2 regions of the Actinomadura miaoliensis genome follow, and region 1 is predicted to be linked to the other one. Evidence: riboswitches for the same ligand, from Rfam matches in the RefSeq annotation. Region 1 holds a riboswitch; the other holds the start of a gene.
The links. Region 1 has a riboswitch for thiamine pyrophosphate ahead of thiO (glycine oxidase ThiO). Riboswitches for the same ligand answer to the same signal wherever they lie in the genome.

Region 1 (5,153 bases):
CCGCCTGCACCGGCAGGTCGTCCTGGCCCAGGTGCAGGACGTCGGCGTGCGCGGCGTGGGCCACGTCGGCGCGGTCGTTGACGGCCAGCAGCGCCCCGTGCCGCTCGCAGGCCGCCCGGAACACCCGCAGGTACTCCAGTTCCTGCCGCGCCTCCAGGCCCTTCTGGCGGAGCTGGACGATGTCGACGCCGCCGGCCAGCACCGCGTCGAGGAACTCGGGCAGGTCGCCCTGCCGCTCCCTGGCGTCCGTGCAGAGGTAGAGGCGGGCCCGGCTGAGCCGGGCGCGCAGGGCGACGGCGCGTTCGGAGGGCAGGTGCCTGGACACGGTCGGGGAGGTTCCTTTCACTGTTGTGCGCGTGCGTGCGCTCTGTCTGTCCGCGCGCGGCGCGTGTCTTGCGGTTGATACCCGGCGCCGGGGGCCGGATGCGGATCACGGGGTCACGCGCCGGTGCGCACCGGCCGTGCGGCGGCCGGTGCGCACTTGTCCGGTTGCGTTCTGCCTAGAAGGCCAGGGCCTGGGCGCGGCGGCGGACCTCGGTGCCGCGGTTCTCGCTGAGGGCCTGGACCGGGGTGCCCGGGAGGGTGTCGTCGGCGGTGAACAGCCACCGCAGCGTCTCGAGGTCGCTGAAGCCCGCGTCCGACAGCACCGTCAGCGTGCCGGACAGTCCCTTGATCACTTGGCCGTCCCGCAGGAACGCGGCGGGGACCATGAGCTGGCCCTCGCGGCGGACGGCCAGCAGCTTGCGCTCGGCGAGCAGCTGCTTGATCCTGCTGTGCTTGACTCCCAGCCGCGCGGCCACCTCCTTGAGGGTGAGCCACTCCCCCGCCAGGGCGTCGGTCCGGGGATCGAGATCGCGCTCAACGGTTGCGTGCATCTGCGTCACGCCCCCTGCCTACCACGCCCCCGCTCCTCTCAAACCCCGCCGCTTCCCGGAAGGCCGCCGGGCGCCGCCGGCGTCGCGGCGCCGTCACGTGCGCCGTCACGGCTTCACCGTCTCGCGGACGGGACGCTCGGGGTCGGCGAGCAGGTCCGGGTCGACCGGCGTGCCCGCGGTCATCACGCGGCGCGCCTGCACCAGGTCGCGGGGACGGTCGACGGTGAGGATCGCGTCCAGGCGGTCGCCGGTGAGCCAGCACACCGACCACTTGGAGCCGTCGGGGTCGCCCCGGTACAGCGTGCGCTCGGCCACCGGGTGGTGGCCCGCGTACTGCACCATCCGGCCGAACTGCTCGGACCAGAAGTACGGCACGGGGTCGTACTCGGCGTCCTCCCCGACCAGGGTGGCGGCCGCGACGGCGGGGGCGTTGAGGGCGGTGTCCCAGTGCTCGACGAGCAGGCGCCGCCCGTACCTGTTCGACCACCAGGCGGCGCAGTCGCCCACCGCCACGATGTCGGACCGCGGGGTGCCCGCGACGGTGACGCGGAACGCGGCGTCGGTCGCCACGCCGCCGTCGATCTCCACGCCGGAGCCGTCCAGCCAGCCCAGCTCGGGGCGGACGCCGACGCCGACCACGATCGCGTCGGCGGCGACGCGGTCGCCGTCGGCCAGCAGCAGCGACCCGGGCTCGACGGCGGCGACCTTGACGCCCGTGCGCAGCTCCACGCCGGCCTCGCCGTACCAGCGGGCCGTCAGCGCCCCGACCTCCGGGCCGATGGCGCCCGACAGGGGGGCGTCAGCGGCCTCCACCACCGTGACCGAGCAGCCCTTCCTGGCGGCGGTGGTGGCGACCTCCGCGCCGATCCAGCCCGCGCCCACGATGACGAGGCGGACGCCGGGCGTCAGCCGCGCGCGCAGGTCGCGGGCGTCGTCGATGGTGCGCAGCACGTGCTGGGCGCCGTGGCCGGGCAGGGTGATGGGCGTGGCGCCGGTGGCGATGACCAGCCCGTCGAACTCCAGCTCGCCGGCGGTGGTGACGACGGTGCCGCCGCGCGGGTCGCCGGGCCGCAGCGCGGTGGCGCGCTCGCCGAGCAGCGTCTCGCAGCGCAGGTCGTCCCAGTCGACCTCGACGGTGGTGTCGTCGGCGTCGCCCGCCAGCACCGCCTTGGACAGCGGCGGCCGGTCGTAGGGCCGGTGCCGCTCGGCCGAGACGAGGATCACCTCTCCCTCGTGCCCCTTGCGGCGCAGGGCCTCCACCGCCCGCACGCCCGCCAGCCCGCCGCCCACCACGATCACCCTGTTCATGAAGGCTCACCTTAGTCCGCCCGGTTCCGGCCGCTTCGGACGGCCGTCCGCCACGCGCATGCCCGCACACGGGACCGGACTAATGGGACGTAGGGTGGTACATGCGAGAAACCGCGGGAGTCCGGTACGACCGGGCTGAGAGGGCGGCTGTGCGGGCCGCCGACCGCCAGGACCTGATCCGGATCATGCCGGCGAAGGGAGTGCACACTTGGAGATCGTGATCATCGGGGCCGGGGTCGTCGGGCTGGCCACGGCCTGGCGGACGGCCGCGCGCGGCGCGTCGGTCACCCTGGTCGACCCCGATCCGGCGAGCGGCGCGTCGGCCGTCGCCGCCGGGATGCTGACCCCCGTCAGCGAGCTGACCTACGGCGAGGAGCCGCTGCTGCGGCTGGGCCTGACGTCCCTGGCGCGCTACCCGGCGTTCGTCGCCGAGCTGGAGGAGCTGACCGGGGCCGACACCGGACTGCGCACCGACGGCGTCCTGCAGGTCGCCTTCGACGCCGACGACCTGGCGTACCTGGACGACCTGCGCCGTTTCCAGGAGACGCTGGGGCTGAGCCCGCAGACGCTGACCGGACGGGAGTGCCGCCGGCAGGAGCCCATGCTGGCGCCGGGCGTGCGTGGCGGGCTGCTCGTCCCCGAGGACGGCTCGATCGACCCGCGCAGGCTGACCCCCGCGCTGCTGGCCGCGGCCGAGAAGCTGGGCGTGCGGCTGGTCCGGCGGCGCGCCGAGGCCGTGCTGGTCGAGCGCGACGCCGTCGCCGGCGTGCGGCTGGACGACGGCTCGCGGCTGCCCGCCGACCGGGTGCTGCTGGCGGCCGGGCCGTGGTCGTCCGACATCGGCGGCCTGCCGCCCGGGACCGTTCCACCGGTGCGTCCGGTGAAGGGCCAGGTGCTGCGGCTGCGCACCCGGGTGCCGTTCCTGCGGCGCTGCACGCGCGGGCTGGTGAAGGGCTCGTCGATCTACCTGGTGCCGCGTGCCGACGGGGAGATCGTGGTCGGCGCCACCCAGGAGGAGATGGGCTTCGACACCCGCGTCACCGCCGGGGGCCTGTGGGAGCTGCTGCGCGACGCGCGCGAGCTGCTGCCCGGCATCACCGAGCTGGAGTTCGCCGAGGTGTCGGCGGGGCTGCGCCCCGGCTCGCCCGACAACGCGCCGGTGCTCGGCCCGTCCGCGCTGCCGGGGCTGGTGCTGGGCACCGGGCACTTCCGCAACGGCATCCTGCTGACGCCGGTCAGCGCGGACGCCCTCACCGAGACGCTGCTGGACGGGACGGTGCCCGAGGAGGCCCGTCCCTTCACCCCCGATCGCTTCGAGGTCACGGCATGAAGGTCAAGGTCATCGTCAACGGGCAGGCGCGCGAGGTGCCCGAGGGCACCAGCGTGGCCGAGCTGGTGTCGTCCGTCGCCCCCGCCGTCTCCGGCGTGGCGGCGGCGCTCAACGACGAGGTGGTACGGCGCTCCGACTGGGACGCCACGACGCTACGGGAGGCGGATCGGCTCGAGGTGCTGACCGCCGTGCAGGGAGGTTGACGGTGCGAGAGCAGACGGCCCACACGACTCCGGCCGGCACGGCCGCGGCGGGCCGGGCCCCGGGCGGCGAGGCCCCGGACGGCGGCGCGGACCGGCTCGTCATCGCGGGCGAGGAGTTCGGCTCCAGGCTGATCATGGGCACCGGCGGCGCGCCCAGCATGCACGTGCTGCGCGAGGCGCTGACCGCGTCCGGGACCGAGCTGACCACCGTCGCCATGCGCCGCGTCGACCCGGCGGCGCGCGGCTCGGTGCTGGACGTGCTGCGCGAGTGCGGCATCCGGGTGCTGCCCAACACGGCGGGCTGCTTCACGGCGGGCGAGGCCGTGCTGACGGCCAAGCTGGCCCGCGAGGCGCTGCACACCAACTGGGTGAAGCTGGAGGTGATCGCCGACGAGCGCACCCTGCTGCCCGACCCGATCGAGCTGGTGGACGCGGCCGAGCAGCTCGTGGACGACGGCTTCGTGGTGCTGCCCTACACCAACGACGACCCGGTGCTGGCGCGCCGCCTGGAGCAGGCGGGCTGCGCCGCGGTGATGCCGCTGGGCTCGCCGATCGGCTCGGGGCTGGGCATCCGCAACCCGCACAACATCGAGCTGATCGTCGAGCAGGCGAACGTGCCGGTGGTGCTGGACGCGGGCCTGGGCACCGCCAGCGACGCCGCGCTGGCCATGGAGCTCGGCTGCGACGCGGTGCTGCTGGCGACCGCCGTCACCCGCGCGCAGCATCCCGCCGTGATGGCCGCCGCCATGCGGCACGCCGTGGAGGCCGGGCGGCTGGCGCGGCTGGCGGGGCGGATCCCCAAGCGCCGCTACGCGCAGGCGTCGTCCCCCTGGGAGGGCATCAGCACCGGCGCCTGACCCTTCATGAAGGATCGCTAAACGCATCCCTGTAGAAAGATTCGCTGGACCTGAAAGATCGGCGGACGCAGACTGATCCACGTTCTCCCCCGTCCCGCGCCCTGACCGGCGGGAACGCTTCGGGGTTCATGGAAACGTCCGCTTTCTAAGGTGCAGCGCATGGAACGACAGACAGAGGCGGCGGCCCGGCCGCCGGTGGACCGGCGTGCCGTGGCCGCCGCGGCGTTCACGGTCGTGATGTGGGCGTCGGCGTTCGTGGCGATCCGCAGCGCGGGCCGGGAGTTCTCGCCGGGCGCGCTGGCGCTGGGCCGCCTGCTGGCGGGTTCGGCCACGCTCCTGCTGCTGTGCCTGGTGCGCCGGGAGGGCCTGCCGCCGCGCGCCGCCTGGCCCGGCGTCCTGGTGTCCGGGGTGCTGTGGTTCGGTGTCTACAACGTGGCCCTGAACTGGGGCGAGCAGGAGGTGGACGCGGGCACCGCCGCGATGGTGGTCAACGTCGGCCCGATCCTCATCGCACTGCTGGGCGGCTGGCTGCTCAAGGAGGGGCTGCCGGCGCGCCTGCTGGCCGGGATCGCGGTGTCGT
Region 2 (5,153 bases), on a different contig from region 1:
TGGTGCGGATGTAGATGCCGCCCGCGCACTCCTCGCGCGCGGTCTCGTGGCGGGCCATCGGCAGCGGGCACGCCTCCAGGTCGCGGACGTTGATGGCGCTGGAGGTCAGCGCGCTGATCACGGCGCGCTTGAGGGTGGTGGCGGCGCGGGAGGCGTCGCGGCCGGTGGTGACGGTGCTGCCCTTGGTGAGCGTGGTGGCGTAGGCGCTGGCCAGCCGCACCGCCAGCTCGGGGGTGATCTCCACGTTGACCAGGCCGGACACCCCGCGCGGGCCGAAGAGGGTGCGCTGCCCGCGCGACTCCCAGATCACGCTGGTGTTGACCACCGCGCCGGCCTCGACGGTCTTGAACGGGTACACCTTGACCTGGTTGGACAGGTACGCCTCGGCCTCGATGACGCACTCGTCGCCGACCACCACGCCCTCCTCGACGCGGGCGCCGGCCATGATGTCGGTGTTCTTGCCGATCACGCAGCCGCGCAGGGTGGCCGAGGGGCCGACGAACACGTTGTCGTGCACGATCGCGCGGTGCAGGAACGCGCCCTCCTTGACCACCACGTTGCTGCCGAGGACGGTGAACTCGCGCAGCTCCACCCCGGCCTCGACCTTGGCGTAGTCGCCGACGTACAGCGGGCCCTTCAGCACCGCCTCGGCGTCGACCTCGGCGCCCTCGGCCACGCGCACCCCGGGTGACAGCTCGAACCCGCCCAGATCGACGTCGACGAGCCCGGACAGCATGTCGGCCTGCGCCTTGAGGTAGCTGTCGTGGGTGCCGACGTCCTCCCAGTAGCAGTCGGCGATGTACCCGTAGATCGGCGCGCCGCGCGCGACGAGCTCGGGGAACACGTCGCCGGACCAGTCGACCGGCTCGCCGGCGGCGACGTGGTCGAGCACCTCCGGCTCCATGACGTAGATGCCGGTGTTGACGGTGTCGGAGAACACCTGGCCCCAGGTGGGCTTCTCCAGGAACCGCTGGACGCGGCCCTCGTCGTCCACGATGATGATGCCGAACTCCAGCGGGTCGGGCACCCGCTTGAGCCCGATGGTGACCAGGGCGCCGTTGCGCTCGTGCGCGCGGACCATGTCGGTCAGGTCGATGTCGGTGAGCGCGTCCCCGGAGATCACCAGGAAGCGGTCGTCGCGCAGCGCCTCCTGGGCGTTCTTGACGCTGCCGGCGGTGCCCAGCGGCACGTCCTCGGTGGCGTAGCTGAGCGCCATGCCCAGCTCCTCACCGTCGCCGAAGTAGTTGCGGATCAGCGCGGCCAGGAACTGCACGGTCACCACGGTCTCGGTGAACCCGTGCCGTTTGAGCAGCCGCAGCACGTGTTCCATGATCGGCCGGTTGACGAGCGGGAGCAGGGGCTTGGGCTGGTTGGCGGTCATCGGGCGCAGCCGCGTCCCCTCACCGCCCGCCATCACGACGGCCTTCATCGGGGTGTATCCGCTCCCTCCTGTTCACCGGACGGGGGGCTCCCGTCCGCCGGAGGCGGCGCGCCGGACGCGTCGCCGTGCTGGTGCCGCCCGGGCGGTTCACCCGTGGGCGCCTCCCCCGTGGGTTCTTCCCCGTCCCGGCCGGTTCGTTCCCCGCCGGTTGGTTCTCCCCCGGTTCGTTCCCCACCGGTTCGTTCCGCGGCGGGGACGTCCCCGGCGGGCCCGGCCAGCATGAGCTGCCGCGTCTGCCACCAGTACAGGGCCGCGGCCCACCAGTACAGGCCCGTCCCCCAGATCGCGAAGCACCAGCCGACGATCTTGGCGGTGGTGGCCACGGCGCCGTCGTGGTCGCCCAGCAGCAGCAGCGGGAAGGCGTACAGCAGGCACAGCGTGGCGGCCTTGCCCACGAAGTGCACCGGCAGCGTCCCGCCGTATCCCAGGCGCCGCATCAGCGGCATGATCGGCGTGATCGCGACCTCCCGGGCGACCAGCAGGATCACCAGCCACAGCGGGATCACGTCGCGGACGGTCAGGCCGATCAGGGTGACCAGGATGTAGAGCCGGTCGGCGGCCGGGTCCAGCACCATGCCGAGCTTGCTGGTCTGGTTGAGGGCGCGCGCCAGGCGGCCGTCCAGCCAGTCCGACAGGCCCGCGAACACCAGCACGCCCAGCGCCCACCAGTCGGCGCCGACCAGTACCAGCCACAGGAACAGCGGCACGCCGAGCAGGCGCGCGAAGCTCAGGATGTTCGGTATCGTCCAGATCCGGCCGGACGCCGTCGCGAAGTCGTCCCTCTCGGGAGGCGGCTGCTCGCGCAGCGGCCCCCCGGCCCCCGGTGCACCGGGTGGCGACGCTCCACGTCCGGCTCGGGGCGTCACGCCCCCCGTCCCCCCGCCAACGACTGCCATCACTGACGCGCTCGCTCTCCTCGGTCCGGGCCCACCGGCCAGGCAGGACACGCATCTCTGTCCCCTAGATCCTGACCCTACCGGTCAGCTTGCGAAAGCCCCCGATAGCGTCCGGCCCATGCGATGGACCCTGCACGGCGAGCGGACCGTCTATGACAGCCCCTTCATGTCCGTCCGGCTGGCCGACGTGGAGCTGCCCGACGGGCGGCGCTTCGACCACCATCTGCTGCGGGTGCGTCCGGCCGCCGGCGTCGCCGCGCTGGACGGACACGGCCGTGTGCTGCTGATCTGGCGGCACCGGTTCATCACCGACCGGTGGGGCTGGGAGATCCCCGGCGGGCGGGTCGAGCCGGGTGAGGACCCCGCCGACGCCGCCGCCCGCGAGCTGGTCGAGGAGACCGGGTGGCGCCCGGGCCCGCTGCGGCATCTGCTGGACGTCCACCCGTCGCCGGGCGTGCACGATGGCGTTCATCACATCTTCACCGCCGACGGCGCCGAGCGCGCGGGCGATCCGAGCGACGTGGAGGCCGAGCGGATCGAGTGGGTCCCGCTGGCATCCGCGCCGGAGCTGGCGGCCCGGGGCGAGATCGGCTCGGGGTCGACGGCGGCGGCGCTGCTTTACCTCATGTCCCGGGGTTGCGGCAACGGGGGTGCGGCGGGTTAGCGTCGGCGCGACAGATCGCGGGGGCCCGGCGAACCGGGCTGAGATCGCGGCTGAGACGGCCGCCGACCGCTGGAACCTGACCGGGTAATGCCGGCGTAGGGAGAGATCACGTCATCATGACCGACAGCGTGTCCACACCTGTCCACGACGCCCGTCCCGCCCGCAAGACGTATCTCGTCGGGTCGCGTCCCGACGTGCGCGTCCCCATGCGGGAGGTGGCGCTGACCAACGGCGCGACGGTGGTGCTGTACGACACCTCCGGGCCGTACACCGATCCGGGCCACGTCGTCGACGTGCGGCGCGGCCTGCCCGCCCTGCGGGCCGGGTGGATCGCCGAACGCGGCGACACCGCCGAGTACGAGGGGCGGCCCGTCCGTCTGGAGGACGATGGCCGCCGGTCCGCCGATCCGCTGCGTGACCAGGGGGCCTTCCCGCCGCGCCGGCCGCGCCGGGCCACCGGCGGGGCGGTGACGCAGCGGGCGTACGCGCGGCGCGGGGAGATCACACCGGAGATGGAGTTCGCGGCGCTGCGCGAGGGGGTGGCGCCCGAGGTGGTCCGCGCGGAACTGGCGGCGGGACGGGCGGTGCTGCCCGCCAACGTCAACCATCCCGAGTCCGAGCCGATGGTGATCGGCTCGCGCTTCCTCTGCAAGGTCAACGCGAACATCGGCAATTCCGCGGTGACCTCCTCCATCGAGGAGGAGGTGGAGAAGATGACCTGGGCGACGCGGTGGGGCGCCGACACGGTCATGGACCTGTCCACCGGACGCGACATCCACACCACGCGCGAGTGGATCCTGCGCAACTCGCCCGTCCCGGTGGGGACGGTGCCGCTGTACCAGGCGCTGGAGAAGGTCGGCGGCGACCCGGCCGAGCTGACCTACGAGATCTTCCGCGACACCGTCATCGAGCAGGCCGAGCAGGGCGTGGACTACATGACCGTGCACGCCGGGGTGCTGCTGCGGTACGTCCCGCTGACCGCGCGCCGCAAGACCGGCATCGTGTCGCGCGGCGGGTCGATCATGGCGGCGTGGTGCCTGGCGCACCACGAGGAGAACTTCCTCTACACCAACTTCCGCGAGCTGTGCGAGATCTTCGCCGCCTACGACATCACCTGGTCGCTGGGCGACGGGCTGCGCCCCGGGTCGATCGCCGACGCCAACGACGAGGCGCAGTTCGCCGAGCTGCGCACGCAGGGCGAGCTCACCCGGATCGCCGCCGAGTACGACAACCAGGTGATGAACGAGGGTCCGGGGCACGTCCCCATGCACAAGATCAAGGAGAACGTCGACCTGCAGCGGGAGCTGTGCGACGGGGCGCCGTTCTACACGCTGGGCCCGCTGACCACCGACATCGCGCCCGGCTACGACCACATCACCTCCGCGATCGGCGCGGCGATGATCGGCTGGTACGGCACCGCGATGCTGTGCTACGTCACGCCCAAGGAGCACCTGGGCCTGCCGGACCGCGACGACGTCAAGGCGGGCGTGATCGCCTACAAGATCGCCGCGCACGCCGCGGACCTGGCCAAGGGCCATCCGGGCGCGCAGGCGTGGGACGACGCGCTGTCGGACGCGCGGTTCGAGTTCCGCTGGGAGGACCAGTTCAACCTCTCCCTTGACCCCGACACCGCCCGCGCCTTCCACGACGAGACGCTCCCGGCCGAGCCCGCCAAGACGGCGCACTTCTGCTCGATGTGCGGGCCGCACTTCTGTGCGATGAAGATCACACAGGACGTGCGCCGGTACGCCGAGGAGCGGGCGCTGCCCGAGTCCGAGGCGCTGGCGGCGGGGATGCGTGAGAAGGCCGCCGAGTTCACCGCGTCCGGCGGCCGCGTCTACCTGCCGATCACCCCGTCGGACGCCTGACCCGCCGCCCGTCCGTCCCGTCCGTCCCGTCCGTCCCGGGCGTCGCCGCGTCCGGGACGGACGGGACGCTCCGGATCACACTTCGTGCCCGGATAGGCGCGTTCCGGCCGGGTAATGGGCCTCGCGTGCTTGGAGCGGATCGTGTGACGGGTCGAGTGGACGAGGTGGTCCGGCGGGCGGCGGCGACGCCCGGCCGGTGGCACTACTGGCGGGGACGGCTGCACATCGTGGTCAAGGCCGTGCTGGCGTCCGTGCTGGCGTGGCTGGCGGCCCGGTACCTGATG

Region 2: it holds a riboswitch for thiamine pyrophosphate, as region 1 does, so the genes downstream of both, thiC (phosphomethylpyrimidine synthase ThiC) here and thiO (glycine oxidase ThiO) in region 1, are expected to answer to the same signal.

What each region holds. Positions count from the first base shown of each region.
Region 1 covers NZ_BAAAZG010000051.1:71,608-76,760, reverse strand. The annotation lists gene thiE (thiamine phosphate synthase) at 1-325, opposite strand, end outside; gene ABD811_RS32310 (Rv2175c family DNA-binding protein) at 501-875, opposite strand; gene ABD811_RS32305 (NAD(P)/FAD-dependent oxidoreductase) at 981-2,183, opposite strand; TPP riboswitch at 2,287-2,400, shown strand; gene thiO (glycine oxidase ThiO) at 2,392-3,513, shown strand; gene thiS (sulfur carrier protein ThiS) at 3,510-3,716, shown strand; gene ABD811_RS32290 (thiazole synthase) at 3,818-4,573, shown strand; gene ABD811_RS32285 (DMT family transporter) at 4,733-5,153, shown strand, end outside.
Region 2 covers NZ_BAAAZG010000008.1:55,350-60,502, forward strand. The annotation lists gene ABD811_RS09475 (sugar phosphate nucleotidyltransferase) at 1-1,429, opposite strand, end outside; gene clsA (cardiolipin synthase ClsA) at 1,426-2,247, opposite strand; gene ABD811_RS09485 (NUDIX hydrolase) at 2,456-3,001, shown strand; TPP riboswitch at 3,009-3,120, shown strand; gene thiC (phosphomethylpyrimidine synthase ThiC) at 3,118-4,869, shown strand; gene ABD811_RS09495 (FUSC family protein) at 5,013-5,153, shown strand, end outside.